Regions from separate parts of the Micromonospora sp. WMMD735 genome, predicted to be linked through region 1. Evidence: riboswitches for the same ligand, from Rfam matches in the RefSeq annotation. Region 1 holds a riboswitch; the other holds the start of a gene.
The links. A riboswitch is a leader RNA that binds a small molecule or an ion and turns the genes downstream of it on or off. The one in region 1 is predicted to bind cobalamin.
Positions count from the first base shown of each region.

Region 2: another riboswitch for cobalamin. It lies ahead of ACN268_RS10670 (hypothetical protein); the one in region 1 lies ahead of cobN (cobaltochelatase subunit CobN).

Region 1 covers NZ_JBMHMJ010000002.1:1,660,685-1,668,286, reverse strand. The annotation lists gene ACN268_RS07340 (hypothetical protein) at 13-348, shown strand; cobalamin riboswitch at 1,201-1,330, shown strand; gene cobN (cobaltochelatase subunit CobN) at 1,641-5,351, shown strand; gene ACN268_RS07330 (VWA domain-containing protein) at 5,348-7,602, shown strand, end outside.
Region 2 covers NZ_JBMHMJ010000002.1:2,494,052-2,501,653, reverse strand. The annotation lists gene ACN268_RS10685 (PKD domain-containing protein) at 1-564, shown strand, start outside; gene ACN268_RS10680 (IS5 family transposase) at 766-1,659, opposite strand; gene metE (5-methyltetrahydropteroyltriglutamate--homocysteine S-methyltransferase) at 1,974-4,211, opposite strand; cobalamin riboswitch at 4,326-4,538, opposite strand; cobalamin riboswitch at 4,761-4,979, shown strand; gene ACN268_RS10670 (hypothetical protein) at 5,247-5,852, shown strand; gene meaB (methylmalonyl Co-A mutase-associated GTPase MeaB) at 5,779-6,849, opposite strand; gene scpA (methylmalonyl-CoA mutase) at 6,846-7,602, opposite strand, start outside.

The DNA of each region.
Region 1 (7,602 bases):
GAGGACGGGCAGATGGGCTGGTTCAGCCGACGGACCCGGGCTGACGAGGGTATCCCGACCAAGCTCGACCGGGAGGCCACCCGGGACGACCTGACCGCGTTGGCGGACTTCGTGGCCGCCCACCGGGGGGTGGAGTTCTATCTCGAACCCGAGACGACCGCCACCGACACCACGGTGGTGGCGATCGCGCACGACGGGGAGTGGATCCGCCGCCGCACCGGCTCCCCGCGTACGGCGGCGAAGCTGGCCCACCGGCACGCGGTGCCCCTCTACGAGGCGGCGAAGACCGGGTACCCGGAGCGGATGCGGGCCTGGAACCGGGCCCACCCCGAGCGTCGCCTCCGCTGATCCCGCAGCAACGCGTGAAGCGTGGCGGGGTTGTGGCCCCGTGGGATGTGGGTCCGTGGGATGTGGGTCCGTGGGGGTGCGGCCACGGCGGCGGGTGCGACCGCCGGCCGCCCCGGTCGCCTGCCGCTGCGGGGCAGGGGTGTGGGGTATGTCGTCGCGGGCCCTTTCGAGCTGATGACGGTGACGGATCGGCCCCGCCGGATGGGACGACCCGTACCGCCAGGTCGGGGGTGGCCGGGGTGGCGCGGCCCCGCGGTACCGGATGGGCCTGTGACCGGAGGGCCTGCGGCACCGGAGGAGGCGGCCCCGTGGCCCCGGGCCGGGGCCGTCGCCCTCAGGCCGCCCCGGCCCCGGGGTGTCGGGCGAGTGGCCGGCGCTACCCGGCGCGACAACTGTCCGGCCAGGTCGGCCGCGCCGGCCCCCGAGTCGTTGACGTCATCAGCTCGACAGCGTGCGAGAGAGGTGTCCCGGCCGACCAGGGCCGGGTCGCCCGGGGCCGGGCAGCCTGAGGGCGGCGGCCCGGCTCCGTGCCGCCCGGCTCCGTGCCGCCCGGCTCCGTGCCGCCCGGCTCCATGCCGCCCGGATCAGCTCCGTGCCGCCCAGTTCCGCGCCGGTCGGTCGCGGACGGTGGCCCTTCCCCGGGCGGGTGGCGGGCTCCCTCGGCGGATCGGTGGGTGCGCGGCACGGGACGCTGCGGGTCGACCGTCGGGAGGGGACCGGGCCCACCCGGGAACGTGGGCAGCGGCGGTCGCCGGCCTCGCCACGGGGGGCGATCGGTGCCCTCGCGGGGCCGGTGGCCGCCGTTGACCTCGGGGTGAGGAGTGTGGCAGCATTCGCGGCCTGACGGCAGTGAAGGAAGTCGGTGCGATTCCGACGCGGTCCCGCCACTGTCACCGGGGAGCGATCCCCCCTCGTGGGTCACGACCGTGCGTGCACGGTTGGAAGGCCGGGGGTGAGCGTCGATCCGGGAGCCAGGATACTTCGGCCGTCGGAGAACCCCAGGGCGTGGACACCCGAGGAGGACCCGATGACGCACAGCGTCACTGCCGACCCGATCACGGTCGGTGACTTCCGCATCACCGTAGAGCCCGCGCCGCCGCGTGCCCCCACCTCTCCCACCGTCGCCGGCCGTCGCCGGGGCGGTCGGCCTGCCACGTACCGCTGACGGCCGGTCCGGGGTGCCCCGCCGCCGGTGGGGTGCGTCGTACCTCCGCCGCCGCTGACCGGCGTCCCTCCCGCCCCGCTCGGCCCGGCCCCGTGGTCGAGCCGGACGTCACTCTCCGGAGCCGCACGTGCGCATCCTGCTGTTGTCCACCGCCGACACCGATCTGCTCGCCGCCCGCGCCAGCGCCGCCGACTACCGCCTCGCCAACCCCACCCGGGTCGACGTGGCCGCCGTGCCCGCCCTGCTCGACGGGGTCGACCTGGCCGTCGTACGGTTGCTCGGCGGGCGGCAGGCGTGGCCGGACGGCCTCGCGGCGGTGCTCGGCTCCGGCGTCCCCACGATCGTGCTCGGCGGCGAGGCGGTGCCCGACGCGGAGCTGATGGCGGCCTCCACGGTGGCCTCCGGGGTCGCCACCGAAGCGCTGTCCTACCTGGTGGAGGGGGGCGCGGACAACCTCGCCCAGCTCGCCCGGTTCCTCTCCGACACCGTCCTGCTCACCGGTGAGGGCTTCGACCCGCCCACCCCCACCCCGCCCTACGGCATCCTCGACCACCGCCGCCCGTCCACCCCGGTCGACGGGGCGGACCCGGTGGCCGGACCGGACGGGGGCGGGCGGCCCACGGTGGGGATCGTGTTCTACCGGGCGCACGCGCTGGCCGGCAACACCGGTTTCGTGCAGACCCTGGCCGACGCGGTCGACGCGGCCGGCGGCGAACCGCTGCCGATCTTCTGCGGATCGCTGCGCGGGCTCACCCCCGGCGACGGGCCGCTGGACCTCTTCGCCCGCTGCGACGCGCTCGTCGTCACCGTCCTCGCCGCCGGGGGGACGGTCGCCGCCGACGCCTCCGGCGGGGGCGACGAGGACGCCTGGGACGTCGGCGCGCTCGCCGCCCTCGACGTGCCGGTGATCCAGGCGCTGTGCCTGACCAGCACCCGGGAGCAGTGGGCTGCCAGCGACGCCGGACTGTCCCCGCTGGACGCGGCCATGCAGGTGGCCATCCCCGAGTTCGACGGTCGGATCGTCACCGTGCCGTTCTCGTTCAAGCGGATCGACGCCGACGGGCTGTCGGTCTACGCCGCCGACGCCGAGCGGGCCGCCCGGGTCGCCGGCATCGCCGTCCGGCAGGCCCGGCTGCGCCACCTGCCCAACGCCGGCAAGCGGGTGGCGATCGTGCTCAGCTCCTACCCGACGAAGCACTCCCGGGTCGGCAACGCCGTCGGCCTGGACACCCCCGCCTCGGCGGTCCGGCTGCTCGCCGCCCTCGCCGCCGACGGGTACCACCTCGGCGACGCGCCACCACCCACCGACGGGGACGCGCTGATCCACGCCCTGATCGCCGCCGGGGGCCACGACGTCGAGTGGCTCACCCCGGAACAGTTGGCCGCCGCCGAGGCCCGGGTGCCGGGGAAGACCTACCGGCGCTGGTTCGACCAGGTGCCGGTCGACCTGCGAGACCGGATGCGGGAACACTGGGGTGAGCCACCCGGCCAGCTCTACACCGACGCCGGGGACATCGTCCTGGCCGGGCTGCGGTTCGGCAACGTCACCCTGCTGATCCAGCCGCCGCGCGGCTTCGGCGAGAACCCGATCGCCATCTACCACGACCCCGACCTGCCGCCCAGCCACCACTACCTCGCCGCGTACCGGTGGCTGGCCGCGTCGGTCGACGACGGCGGGTTCGGCGCCGACGCGGTGGTGCACCTCGGCAAGCACGGCACGTGCGAGTGGCTGCCCGGCAAGGGCCTCGGCCTGGCCGCCGACTGCGCCCCCGACGCCGTCCTCGGTGACCTGCCGTTGGTCTACCCGTTCATCGTCAACGACCCCGGCGAGGGCACCCAGGCCAAGCGGCGGGCGCACGCCGTCGTGGTCGACCACCTGGTGCCCCCGATGGCCCGCGCCGAGACCTACGGCGAACTGGCGAAACTCGAACAGCTGCTGGACGAGTACGCCACCGTGCAGGCCCTCGACCCGGCGAAGGTGCCGGTGGTCCGGGGGCAGATCTGGGAGCTGGTGCGCGCCGCCGAACTCCACCACGACCTGCACACCGAGGCGATGCCCGCCGCCGACGACTTCGACGATTTCGTGCTGCACCTCGACGGCTACCTGTGCGAGGTCAAGGACGTGCAGATCCGCGACGGGCTGCACGTCCTGGCCGGGGTGCCCACCGGTGAGGCCCGGGTGAACCTCGTCCTGGCCGTGCTGCGCGCCCCGCAGGTGTGGGGCGGCAGCCGGGCCCTGCCGGGCCTGCGCCAGGCTCTCGCCGCCGGTTACGGCCTCGACGAGCAGGCGCTGCTCGCCGAGCCCGGGGCGCGGGTGGCGGTGCCGACGGCGTTGACCGACGTCGTCGACGGGCCGGCGGTCACCGCCGCCGACGCGGTGGACCTGATCGAGGCGCTGGCCCGGCGGCTCGTCCTCGGCATGGAGACCCTCGGCTGGGATCCCGACCGGGCCGACCCGGCGGTCGCGGAGGTGACCGGCGGGTCCTGCCCCGACGCCGCCGAGGTGCTGCGGTTCGCCGCCCGCGAGGTGGTGCCCCGGCTGGACCGCACCACCGACGAGATCACCCACACCCTCGGCGCGCTCGCCGGCCGGTTCGTGCCGCCCGGACCGTCCGGGTCGCCCACCCGGGGCCTGGTCAACGTGCTGCCCACCGGCCGCAACTTCTACTCCGTCGACCCGAAGGCGATCCCCAGCCGCAACGCCTGGGACGTCGGGGTGGCGCTGGCCGACTCGCTGCTCGCCCGCTACCTCGCCGACACCGGGGAGTACCCGCGGTCGGTCGGGCTGACCGTGTGGGGCACCAGCGCCATGCGTACCCAGGGCGACGACATCGCCGAGGTGCTGGCCCTGCTCGGCTGCCGGCCGGTGTGGGACGACCGGTCGCGGCGGGTCACCGGCGTCGAGGTGGTGCCGGTGGCGGAACTGGGCCGGCCCCGGGTCGACGTCACGGTCCGCATCTCCGGCTTCTTCCGGGACGCGTTCCCGCACGTCGTCGCCCTCCTCGACGACGCGGTACGGCTCGTCGCCGCCCTCGACGAGCCGGCCGGGGACAACTACCTGCGCGCGCACGTGGCCGCCGACCTCGCCACGCACGGCGACGAGCGGCGGGCCACCGCCCGCATCTTCGGCTCCAAGCCCGGGGCGTACGGGGCGGGACTGCTGCCGTTGATCGACGCCCGCAACTGGCGCACGGACGCCGACCTGGCCGAGGTGTACGCCGTCTGGGGCGGCTACGCCTACGGCCGGGGCCTGGACGGGCGGGAGGCGCGGGCCGACATGGAACGGTCCTTCGCCCGGATCGCGGTGGCGGCGAAGAACCAGGACACCCGCGAGCACGACATCGTCGACTCCGACGACTACTTCCAGTACCACGGCGGGATGGTGGCGATGGTGCGGCACCTGACCGGGACCGCCCCGGCCGCGTACGTGGGTGATTCGGCGATGCCGCACGACGTGCGTACCCGCACCCTCGGCGAGGAGACCCGGCGGGTGTTCCGGGCCCGGGTGGTCAACCCGAAGTGGATCGCGGCGATGCGCCGGCACGGCTACAAGGGCGCGTTCGAGCTGGCCGCCACCGTGGACTACCTGTTCGGCTACGACGCCACCGCCGGGGTCGTCGACGACTGGATGTACGAGCGCCTCGCCGAGGCGTACCTGTTCGACGGGCAGACCCGGGAGTTCCTGGAGCGGTCCAACCCGTGGGCGCTGCGCGGCATCACCGAACGGCTCCTGGAGGCCGCCGAACGCGGCCTGTGGGCCGCCCCCGACCCCACCACCCTGGACCGACTCCGGGAGACGTACCTGGCCACCGAGGGCGACCTGGAGGATCTCCAATGAGCGGTTTTCCCTTCTCGGCCGTGCTCGGGATGGACGACATGCGGCTGGCGCTGCTGCTCAACGCGGTCAGCCCGGCGATCGGCGGGGTGCTGGTGCGGGGCGAGAAGGGCACCGCCAAGTCCACCGCCGTGCGGGCCCTGGCCGCGCTGCTCCCGCCGGTGGACCGGGTCGCCGGGTGCCGGTTCGGCTGTGACCCGGCCGCCCCCGACCCGACCTGCCCGGACGGCCCCCACCCGGGTGCGGGCGGGCACGACGACCCGGCCGCCGCGCCGGTGGAGCGCCGGCCGGCCCGGCTGGTGGAGCTGCCGGTCGGTGCCGCCGAGGACCGGGTGGTCGGCTCGCTGGACCTGGAGAAGGCCCTCGCCGAGGGGGTACGCGCCTTCGAGCCGGGCCTGCTCGCCGCCGCCCACCGGGGGGTGCTCTACGTCGACGAGGTGAACCTGCTCCACGACCACCTGGTCGACCTGCTCCTGGACGCCGCCGCGATGGGCCGCTGCCACGTCGAACGGGAGGGCGTCTCGGTCAGTCACGCCGCCCGGTTCCTGCTGGTCGGCACGATGAACCCGGAGGAGGGTGAGCTGCGTCCGCAGCTGCTCGACCGGTTCGGGCTCACCGTCGAGGTGGCCGCGAGCCGCGACCCGGTCGTCCGGGTGGAGGTGGTGCGCCGCAGGCTCGCCGCCGACGCGGACCCGGCCGGGTTCGCCGCCCGGTGGGCCGCCGCCGACGCCGAGGTGGCCGCCCGGGTGGCCGCCGCCCGGGACCGGCTCGACGGGGTGCTGCTGCCCGACGCCGCGTTGCGGCAGATCGCCGAGGTGTGCGCCGCGTTCGACGTGGACGGGATGCGCGCCGACATCGTCACCGCCCGGACGGCCGTCGCGCACGCCGCCTGGCAGGGCCGGGACCGGGTGACCGCCGACGACGTCCGGGTCGCCGCCCGGCTCGCCCTGCCGCACCGCCGTCGCCGCGACCCGTTCGACACCCCGGGCCTGGACGAGAAGCGCCTCGACGAGGCGTTGCAGCGGGCCCGCGACGAGCACCCCGACGACGATCCGCCGGACACCGGGCCGGCCGGTCCGGGTGACCCGACCGGCGGGCCGGACGGTGCCGGCCCCGGTGGGCCGGGCGGCCCCTCGGCGGGCGGCCCCGGCGACGGGTCGGGCCCGCAGTCACCCGACGCCACCGGTGGGCCGCAGGACGCCGGTGGTCCGCTGGACCACGACGACCACCCGCGCGCCCGGACCGGTCCGGCCTCCCCACCGTCCGGGGACGACCGGTGGCCGGACCGCATCGACGACGGCGGACCGGCCGGCGACGACGGGCCGGACACCGGACACCGCGCCGACGGCCGGTCGGGACGCCCCGACGACGGGTCCGCCGAGCACGCCGGTGCCCGTCCCGGGCGACCCGGCCAGGACGGCACCACGAACCCGCGTGACCCGGCGGGCACCGGCTCGGTGGCCGTACCGCAGCGGGGGTTGACGGCCCGGTTGTTCACCGCGCCGGGGGTCGGCGACGGGGTGCCCGGCCGGCGGTCGCGGGCCCGGACCGGGCGCGGACGGACCACCGGGGCCCGGGTGCCCGCCGGCCGGCCGGCCGCGGTGCACCTGCCGGCGACCCTGCGCGCCGCCGCCCCGCACCAGGCCCGGCGGGGCCGGTGCGGCGGCCGGCTGCTGCTGCGCCCCGACGACCTGCGGGAGGCGGTCCGGGAGGGCCGCGAGGGCAACCTGGTGCTGTTCGTCGTCGACGCCAGCGGGTCGATGGGCGCGCGGCAGCGGATGTCGGCGGTCAAGGGTGCGGTGCTGGCCCTGCTCACCGACGCCTACCAGCGGCGGGACACGGTGGCGGTGGTCGCCTTCCGGGGTGCCGGCGCGCAGGTGCTGCTGCCGGCCACCTCCTCGGTGCTGGCCGCGTCGGCGCGGCTGGCCGAGCTGCCCACCGGCGGGCGTACCCCGCTGGCGGAAGGGTTGCTCGTCGCCGCCGACCTGCTGCGGGTGCAGCGGCTGCGGGACCCGCGGCGGCGTCCGCTGGTGCTGGTCGTCACCGACGGCCGGGCCACCGCCGGGCACCGGCCGCTGGAACGTTCGGCGCGCGCGGCGGCCGTGCTCGCCGCCACCGGCGCGCCCTGTGTCGTGGTGGACTGTGAGTCCGGCCCGGTGCGGCTGCACCTGGCCCACCGGCTGGCCGGTCAGCTCGGCGCGGCCCACCACCGCCTGGACACGGTCACCGCCGACCCGCTGGCCGGGCTCGCCAC
Region 2 (7,602 bases), 830 kb from region 1:
CCCACGGTCACCCGCTCCATCACCGCTTCAGCGGGCTACTGGGGCTCGGTCGCCGGATACAGCGGGACGTCGTTGACGAATTTGACCCTGCTGGGATGCTCATACCGGTACAACGTCCCGTTCACCTTCCGGGCGGAAGCCGGCACGACCTACCTGTTCCAGGTCGACCTGCGGTGCTGCCCGACCGAACCGAGCACGGGGCCGGCCGAACTCGACGTCCACGTCACGCCGAACCCGAATGCGGATTTCTCCTACAGCCCCACCGATCCGAGCACCCAGGACACCGTCTCCTTCCATGACTACTCGTTCGACCCCGGCAGGGTGGAATTCGCCTCACGGCTGTGGAAATTCGGTGACGGAACGACGTTCGAAGGGCTCTCCCCCACTCATCGGTACGCGGCCGACGGTGACTACCAGGTAAGTCTGACCGTGACGACCCTTGATGGCCGAAAAGGGAAGACGACCAAGGTCGTTCCGGTACGGACCCACGACGGGGCAGTCACCCGCCCGGCCGTACCGGCCACGAGTCGGCAGGACAGTCGATCAAGGTCTAAGACACAGTGACGGCCCGAGACCAGACTGCGGGAAGCATCGCCTTCCGCGCCGACGCCACTTTGTTGACACGCCCGACGCACTCCCTGCCGACACCAGCTTGCTTTCGCGCACCATAAAGCGTTCTGAGCCTTACCAGCAGTAGACCGATCTGCCGTCGGAGTTCCGTCGACTGACGTCGACACACGGCCTAAGGCGTGTTTCATAAGCCGGTCAGAGCCACTCGGTGATGATCGTGATGGTCAGGACGGCTTGGAAGCGGACTGCGAGTTTGTCGTAGCGGGTGGCGACGCCGCGGTGGCGTTTGAGCCGGTTGATGCCGTTCTCGACGGCGTGGCGTAGCCGGTAGAGGTCCTTGTCGAACGCGGGTGGGCGCCCGCCCTTGGAGCCTTTGGCCTTGCGGTGGGCGTCCTGGTCGGTCTTGCTGGGGATGCACGCCCTGATCCCTCGCCTACGCAGGTGGCTGCGGTTACCGCGGCTGGTGTAGGCCTTGTCGGCCAGGACCAGGTCGGGGCAGGTGCGGGGCCGGCCCACGCCGAGGCGGGTCACGCGGATACGGCGCAGGACGGGGATGAACTGCGGGCTGTCACCACGGTGCCCAGCGGTCACGATCATCGAGAGGACCTTCTGTCCCTGCTCACAGGCCAGATGAGTCTTGGTGGTCAACCCGCCTCGTGAGCGGCCCAGCGCGTGATCGGCCGGCTCGTCGTGCACCCCGCCGGGTGGTTCCTTCTGCAGATGCCCGTCGGTGCGGGCACCGGCGCCGTGCTGGTGGGCGCGGCTGGTCATCGAGTCCACGCTCACCGTCCAACCGATCCGGCCCTGCGCATCGCCAGCGGCCTGCAGCGCGGACAGGATCTTGTCCCAGGTCCCGTCCCGCTGCCAACGGCGGAACAGGCCGTAGACGGTGGGCCAGGGCGCGTACTCAGCCGGGACGTCACGCCACGGTGCGCCGATCCGGATCCGCCACCGGATCCCGTCGATGAGCTGTCGTTTCTCCCACTTCGGCGGACGACCCGTGGCCGGCGCGGCAGGCAACAGCGGAGCCAGAACAGCCCACTGCCCGTCGGTCAGGTCATGCCGCCTCGTCACCGCTACGCTGGCCACGAGGTCTCCGGTATGAAGTTCTTGCTTGGTCGCAGAACCAGATACCGGAGACCTCTTCAGTTATCGATCACCGCCACGCCGTGACCTCGACGCCGCCAACCCGACTTACGAAACACGCCTTAGACGCCCAGCGGATCCCGCGACCGCCGGGCATACCCACACCGACGCCATGAACCACCGCGACACCCACCCGGACGCCGCGCGGCACGCGACGGCATCATCCTGGGCCGCCCGATCCTACCGGAGATGGGGTCGCGCGAACGACTCATCCGCTCCGGGCGGACCCCAGGGGGAGTCCGCCCGGACCGGCCCAGTCAGCTCGCGCGGACCTCGGCGGCAGCGGCGACGAGGCGTCGGAGGGACGCCTCGACCTCGGCATAGGTGCGGGTCTTCAGACCACAGTCCGGGTTGACCCACAGCCGTCGGGCGGGCACGGCCGCGACGGCCCGACGGAGCGCGTCGACCACCTCGTGGTGCGGTGGGATGCGGGGCGAGTGGATGTCCCACACCCCGGGGCCGACGCCCCGGCGGTAGCCGATCGCGGCAAGGTCGTCGAGGATCTCCATCTTCGAACGCGACGCCTCGATGCTGGTGACGTCCGCGTCGAGGGCGTCGATGGCGGTGATCACCTCACCGAACTCGCTGTAGCACAGGTGGGTGTGGATCTGGGTGTCGTCGGCGACGCCGCCGGTGGCCAGCCGGAACGCGCCGACCGCCCAGTCCAGATAGGCCTTCTGGTCGGCCCGACGCAGCGGCAGGGTCTCCCGCAGGGCAGGCTCGTCGACCTGGATGATCCGGATACCGGCGGCCTCCAGGTCGTGACATTCGTCGCGCAGCGCAAGCGCCACCTGGTCGGCGGTGTCGGCCAGGGGCTGGTCGGTCCGGACGAACGACCAGGCCAGGATGGTGACCGGCCCGGTGAGCATGCCCTTGACCGGACGGTCGGTCAGCGACTGGGCATAGGTGGACCACGCGACGGTCATCGGTGCCCGCCGGGCCACGTCCCCGTGAATGATCGGCGGGCGGACGCACCGGGACCCGTAGGACTGCACCCAGCCGTGGGCGGTGGCGGCGAAACCGTCGAGCTGCTCCCCGAAGTACTGCACCATGTCGTTGCGTTCCGGCTCACCGTGCACCAGCACGTCCAGACCCAACCGTTCCTGCAACCGGATGACCTGCTCCACCTCGGCGCGCATCCGCTGCGTGTAGCCGGCGTCGTCGAGGGTGCCGGCGCGGTGCGCGGCACGGGCCCGGCGCAGCTCGGCGGTCTGCGGGAACGAACCGATCGTGGTGGTCGGCAGGTCCGGCAGCCCCAGCCGTTCCTGCTGGCGGGCGGCCCGCTCGGCGTAGTCGCCACGGTGCCGGTCGGTCGGGCGCAGCGCCGCCAACCGGCCGCGCACGTCGTCGTGCCGCCACGACGGCGGGGCGGGCGGCAACGGGGCCGGCAGGCTGGTGGTGCCGTCGCGCAGCGCCCGCCCGAGCAGGACCACCTCGTCGACCTTCTGCCGGGCGAACGAGAGCCGCGCGGACAACTCCGGGTCGAGGGAGGTCTCGGCGGACAGGTCGACCGGCACGTGCAGCAGCGAACAGGACGTGGACACCGCCACGTGGTCGGCCAGTCCGGCGACCGTGGCACCGGCGGCGACGGCCGCGCGCAGATCCGTGCGCCAGATGTTGCGTCCGTCGACCAGTCCGGCGACGACGGTCTTGCCGCGCAGGGGACCGGCTGCGGCGAGCCGGCGCAGGTTGCCCGCACCGGCGACTAGGTCCAGGCCGATCGCCTCGACCGGGGTGTCCAGCAGCGCCGGCAGCGCGTCGCCGAGGTCACCGAAGTAGGTGGCGACGAAGATCCGGGGACGGTGGGGCAGCTCCCCGAGACGTTGGTAGGCGTGCCGCAGGCCGTCGATCTCGGCCGTGGTGCGGTCCACGACGTAGGCGGGTTCGTCCAGTTGGACCCAGGCCACGCCCGCGTCGGCCAGGGTGGTGAGGATCCGGGCGTACGTGTCGACCAGGTCGTCGAGCCGGGCGAACGGATCCTCGCCCTTGGCCAGCAGCAGGAAGGTGGCCGGCCCGACCAGCACCGGTCGGGTGGTGATGCCCAGGTCACGTGCCTGCGCGTACTCGCTCAGCGCCTTCGCCGGGTCGGCCACGAACACGGTGTCGGGGTCGATCTCCGGCACCAGGTAGTGGTAGTTGGTGTCGAACCACTTGGTGAGTTCCAACGCTGGTGCGGCATCGACGCCACGGGCCATGGCGAAGTAGGTGTCGAGTTGACCGAGGCCGAGCCGGGCGAAGCGGCGGGGGACCGCACCGACCGCGACGGCGGTGTCGAGCATGTGGTCGTAGTAGGAGAACGTGTTGGACGGGATCGCGTCGAGGCGGGCGTCGCGCAGCGTCCGCCACACCTCGGCCCGCAGCCCGGCCGCGACATCCTCCAGGCCGGTGGCTTCCAGCGTGCCGGCCCAGTACGCCTCGACGGCCTTCTTCCACTCGCGGTGGGCGCCGATACGGGGATAGCCGAGCACGGTGCTCTGCCCGAATGAGGTGGTCACAGGTGGTCCTTCCCTCGCGGTGTCCGACGACCACCCGAGAGGAAGACGGATACGCCACGGCGTAACCGGCATTCCGCCCTGGCCCTCCCGAGAGGCCGCCGACGGCGCGTACCGGCGGTACGCGCAGCGCTGGCAGGTCTTCGGACTCGTGGGCGTGACACAGGGTCGCCTACTGGCCGTCGCTTCCCAGACCTTGCGGTCCAGTGCTTCGTTGACGGCGGTCGTTCCCACTCACCGCTGCGGGGCAGTCCCGGTCTCACACCGGGTTCCCTCTTACGACGCCCCACCCGCGCACGGGAGAGGCGAACCAGCACCGCCCGCGATCCTACGCCCCACCGCCGCCCGCCGCGGTCGGCGTCCGAGGCGCGGGACACGATTCGCGCCTCTCGGCCATGGGCGGCAAGCCGCTCGACCGTCTGCACGGCCCGGGGCTCCCCGCTTCGCGGACCCGAGCCGGGCAGCAGGGCGATGGTCGCCGAGCCACCAGCGCTTTCACCACCGGCGCGTGCACTGCATCTGGCTACCATCGCTCTTCCCGGCCGGTGCCCTAGAATAGGTGTCGGTGCTGGTTCGCGCGGACCGTGACGGTCCGGGCGTCGTAAGAGGGAACCCGGTGGGAGACCGGGACTGCCCCGCAGCGGTGAGTGGGAACGACCGCCGTCACATGCACTGGATGCCCCTGGTGTCCGGGAAGCGACGGCCAGTAGGAGATCGGCCTGTCCGGTCGTGCCCACGAGTCCGAAGACCTGCCCGCGCCGCGTGCGTGACCACGCACGCCGCCGACGGCCTCGCGGGAGGGCCTGGGCGCGGCTGGCGACGGATCGCCCAGCCCTGCCGTCACCTTCCCCGATCCAGCGGCTGGCCACGCCGGACCTCAAGGGAAGGATCCCCAGGCAGATGACGTCCTCGCCCACCCCCGGTTACGGATTTGCCGCCGCCTGGCACGCCATGACAGGCAGCGAAGGGGACGAATCCCTTCTACTCGGCCCGGACGTGTCGCGGACGCTGACGTCCTACATTTGTCCGGGAGAGACCGTGCTCGACATCGCCGCGGATGAGTTCGCGATGGTGGCCGCCCAGGCCGGCGCGCACGTCACAGTGGTCGATGGATCGTCACAGCGCCTCGCTCAGGTGGCGTCCGACGCCCAGCGGCACGGCGTCACCGTCGACACCGTGCACGCGCTCTGGCCGCACGCGGCGGTCGCGCACCACGACGTGGTGGTCGGTGCCGGCGCGCTACGCCGGCACCGCGACTTGCCGGCGGCACTGCGCGCCATGGTGCTGCACGCCGACCGGCTACTGCTCTGCGTCGACGAGGCCGGCACGCCCGCACCGCACGAACAGGTCCTCGCGGCGTTGCTCGGAGCACCGGTGATCCGGCAGGCGCCCCGACATCTGCTCATCGCCGGGACGCTGGCCGAAATGGGTCTGGCCGCCGACGTGCGGATGGTGACCACCGTGCGGGCCGTCACCGTGGCCGACGAGACCGAACTGGTCCAGCGCCTGGCCGGGCGGTCGCTGCCCGGGCCGCTGGCCCGCCGGCTGCTGGACCTGCTCGCGTCGACGCTCAGCCGGACGCCGGCAGGGAACTGGCAGTATCGCTACCCGGCGGAGACCGGTCTGGTGGTGTGTCCGGTGTGACGGTCGGGTCGGCGAAACCGGCCAGCAGCCGCTCGGCGGCCACTGCCGGGGTGAGGGTGCCGGCGAGGACCTGCCGCTCGACCTGCGGAGCGAGGGTTCGCACGGTGGGATGCGTGTGGAGCCGGTCGAGCAGCTCGGCCCGCACCATCGCCCACACCCAGCCGATCTGCTGTCGTCGGCGCCGCTCGGCCAGTTCACCGGAGGCCGTCATGGTGTCCTGGTGGTGACGAATCTGCTGCCACACCTCGTCGAGGCCGGTCTCCTCCTGGGCGCTGCACGTGACAACCGGGGTATGCCACCCTGCGTCAGGTGGATGTATCAGGCGCAGCGCGCCGGCGAGCTCGCGGGCCGCTCGGCGGGCATCGGTCACGTGCGGCCCATCGGCCTTGTTGACGGCGATGACGTCGGCGAGTTCCAGCACGCCCTTTTTGATGCCCTGCAACTGGTCGCCAGTGCGGGCCAGGGTGAGCAGCAGAAACGAGTCGACCATGTCGGCGACCGTGGTCTCGGACTGGCCGACGCCGACGGTCTCGACCAGCACCACGTCGTAGCCGGCGGCTTCGAGCACCACGATCGCTTCCCGGGTGGCCTTGGCGACACCACCGAGCGTGCCGGCCGTGGGCGAGGGCCGGACGAATGCGGCCGGGTCGACGGCCAGGCGGGCCATGCGGGTCTTGTCACCGAGGATGCTCCCGCCGGTGCGGGTGGACGACGGGTCGACCGCGAGCACCGCCACCCGGTGTCCGGCGCCGGTCAGCCGGCAGCCGAGGGCGTCGATGAACGTGGACTTGCCGACGCCGGGTACCCCGGTGATACCGATGCGACGGGCGCCGCCGGCGTGCGGGGTGAGTGCCGCGAGCAGCTGCTGCGCCGCGCTGCGATGATCGGGTCGGGTGGACTCGACCAGGGTGATGGCCCGGGCGATCCACGCGCGCGAGTCAGCGCGCACCCCATCGACGTACGCCTCGACCGACGGGGTGCGCATCGTGCCGCTCACGCTTCCGGGTGACCGAGCCGCCGGGACAGCACGGTGAGCAGTTCCCGGGCGGCCTCGGCGATCACGGTGCCGGGCGGGAAGATGGCCGCGGCACCGGCCTCGCGCAGCGCGTCGAAGTCCTGCGGCGGGATCACACCCCCCACAATGATCATGATGTCGTCGCGGTCCAGGGCGGTCAGCTCCTCGCGCAGCGCCGGTACCAGCGTCAGATGGCCCGCGGCGAGGCTGGAGACACCGACGATGTGCACGTCAGCCTCAACCGCCTGCCGGGCCACCTCGCCGGGGGTCTGAAACAGCGGGCCCACGTCGACATCGAAACCGAGGTCGGCGAAGGCGGTAGCGATCACCTTCTGGCCGCGGTCGTGGCCGTCCTGGCCCATCTTGGCCACCAGGATGCGGGGCTGGCGGCCCTCGGCGACGGCGAACGCCGCAGTGGCGGCGCGGACGCCCTCCAGCGCGGAAACCGCTCCCGCCTCGTGCCGGTACACCCCGGAAATGGTACGGATCTGCGCGGCGTGACGCCCGTACACCTTCTCCAGCGCGTCGGAGATCTCCCCGACGGTGGCCTTCGCCCGGGCCGCGTCGACCGCCAGAGCGAGCAGGTTGCCGTCCAGGCCCGGCCCGCGGGTACCGTCGAGGGCGGCACCGGCCGCCCGGGTCAACGCGTCCAACGCCGAGGTGCAGGTCTGCTCGTCGCGTTCCGCGCGCAGTCGGCGTAGCTTGTCCATCTGCTGCGTACGCACCGACCGGTTG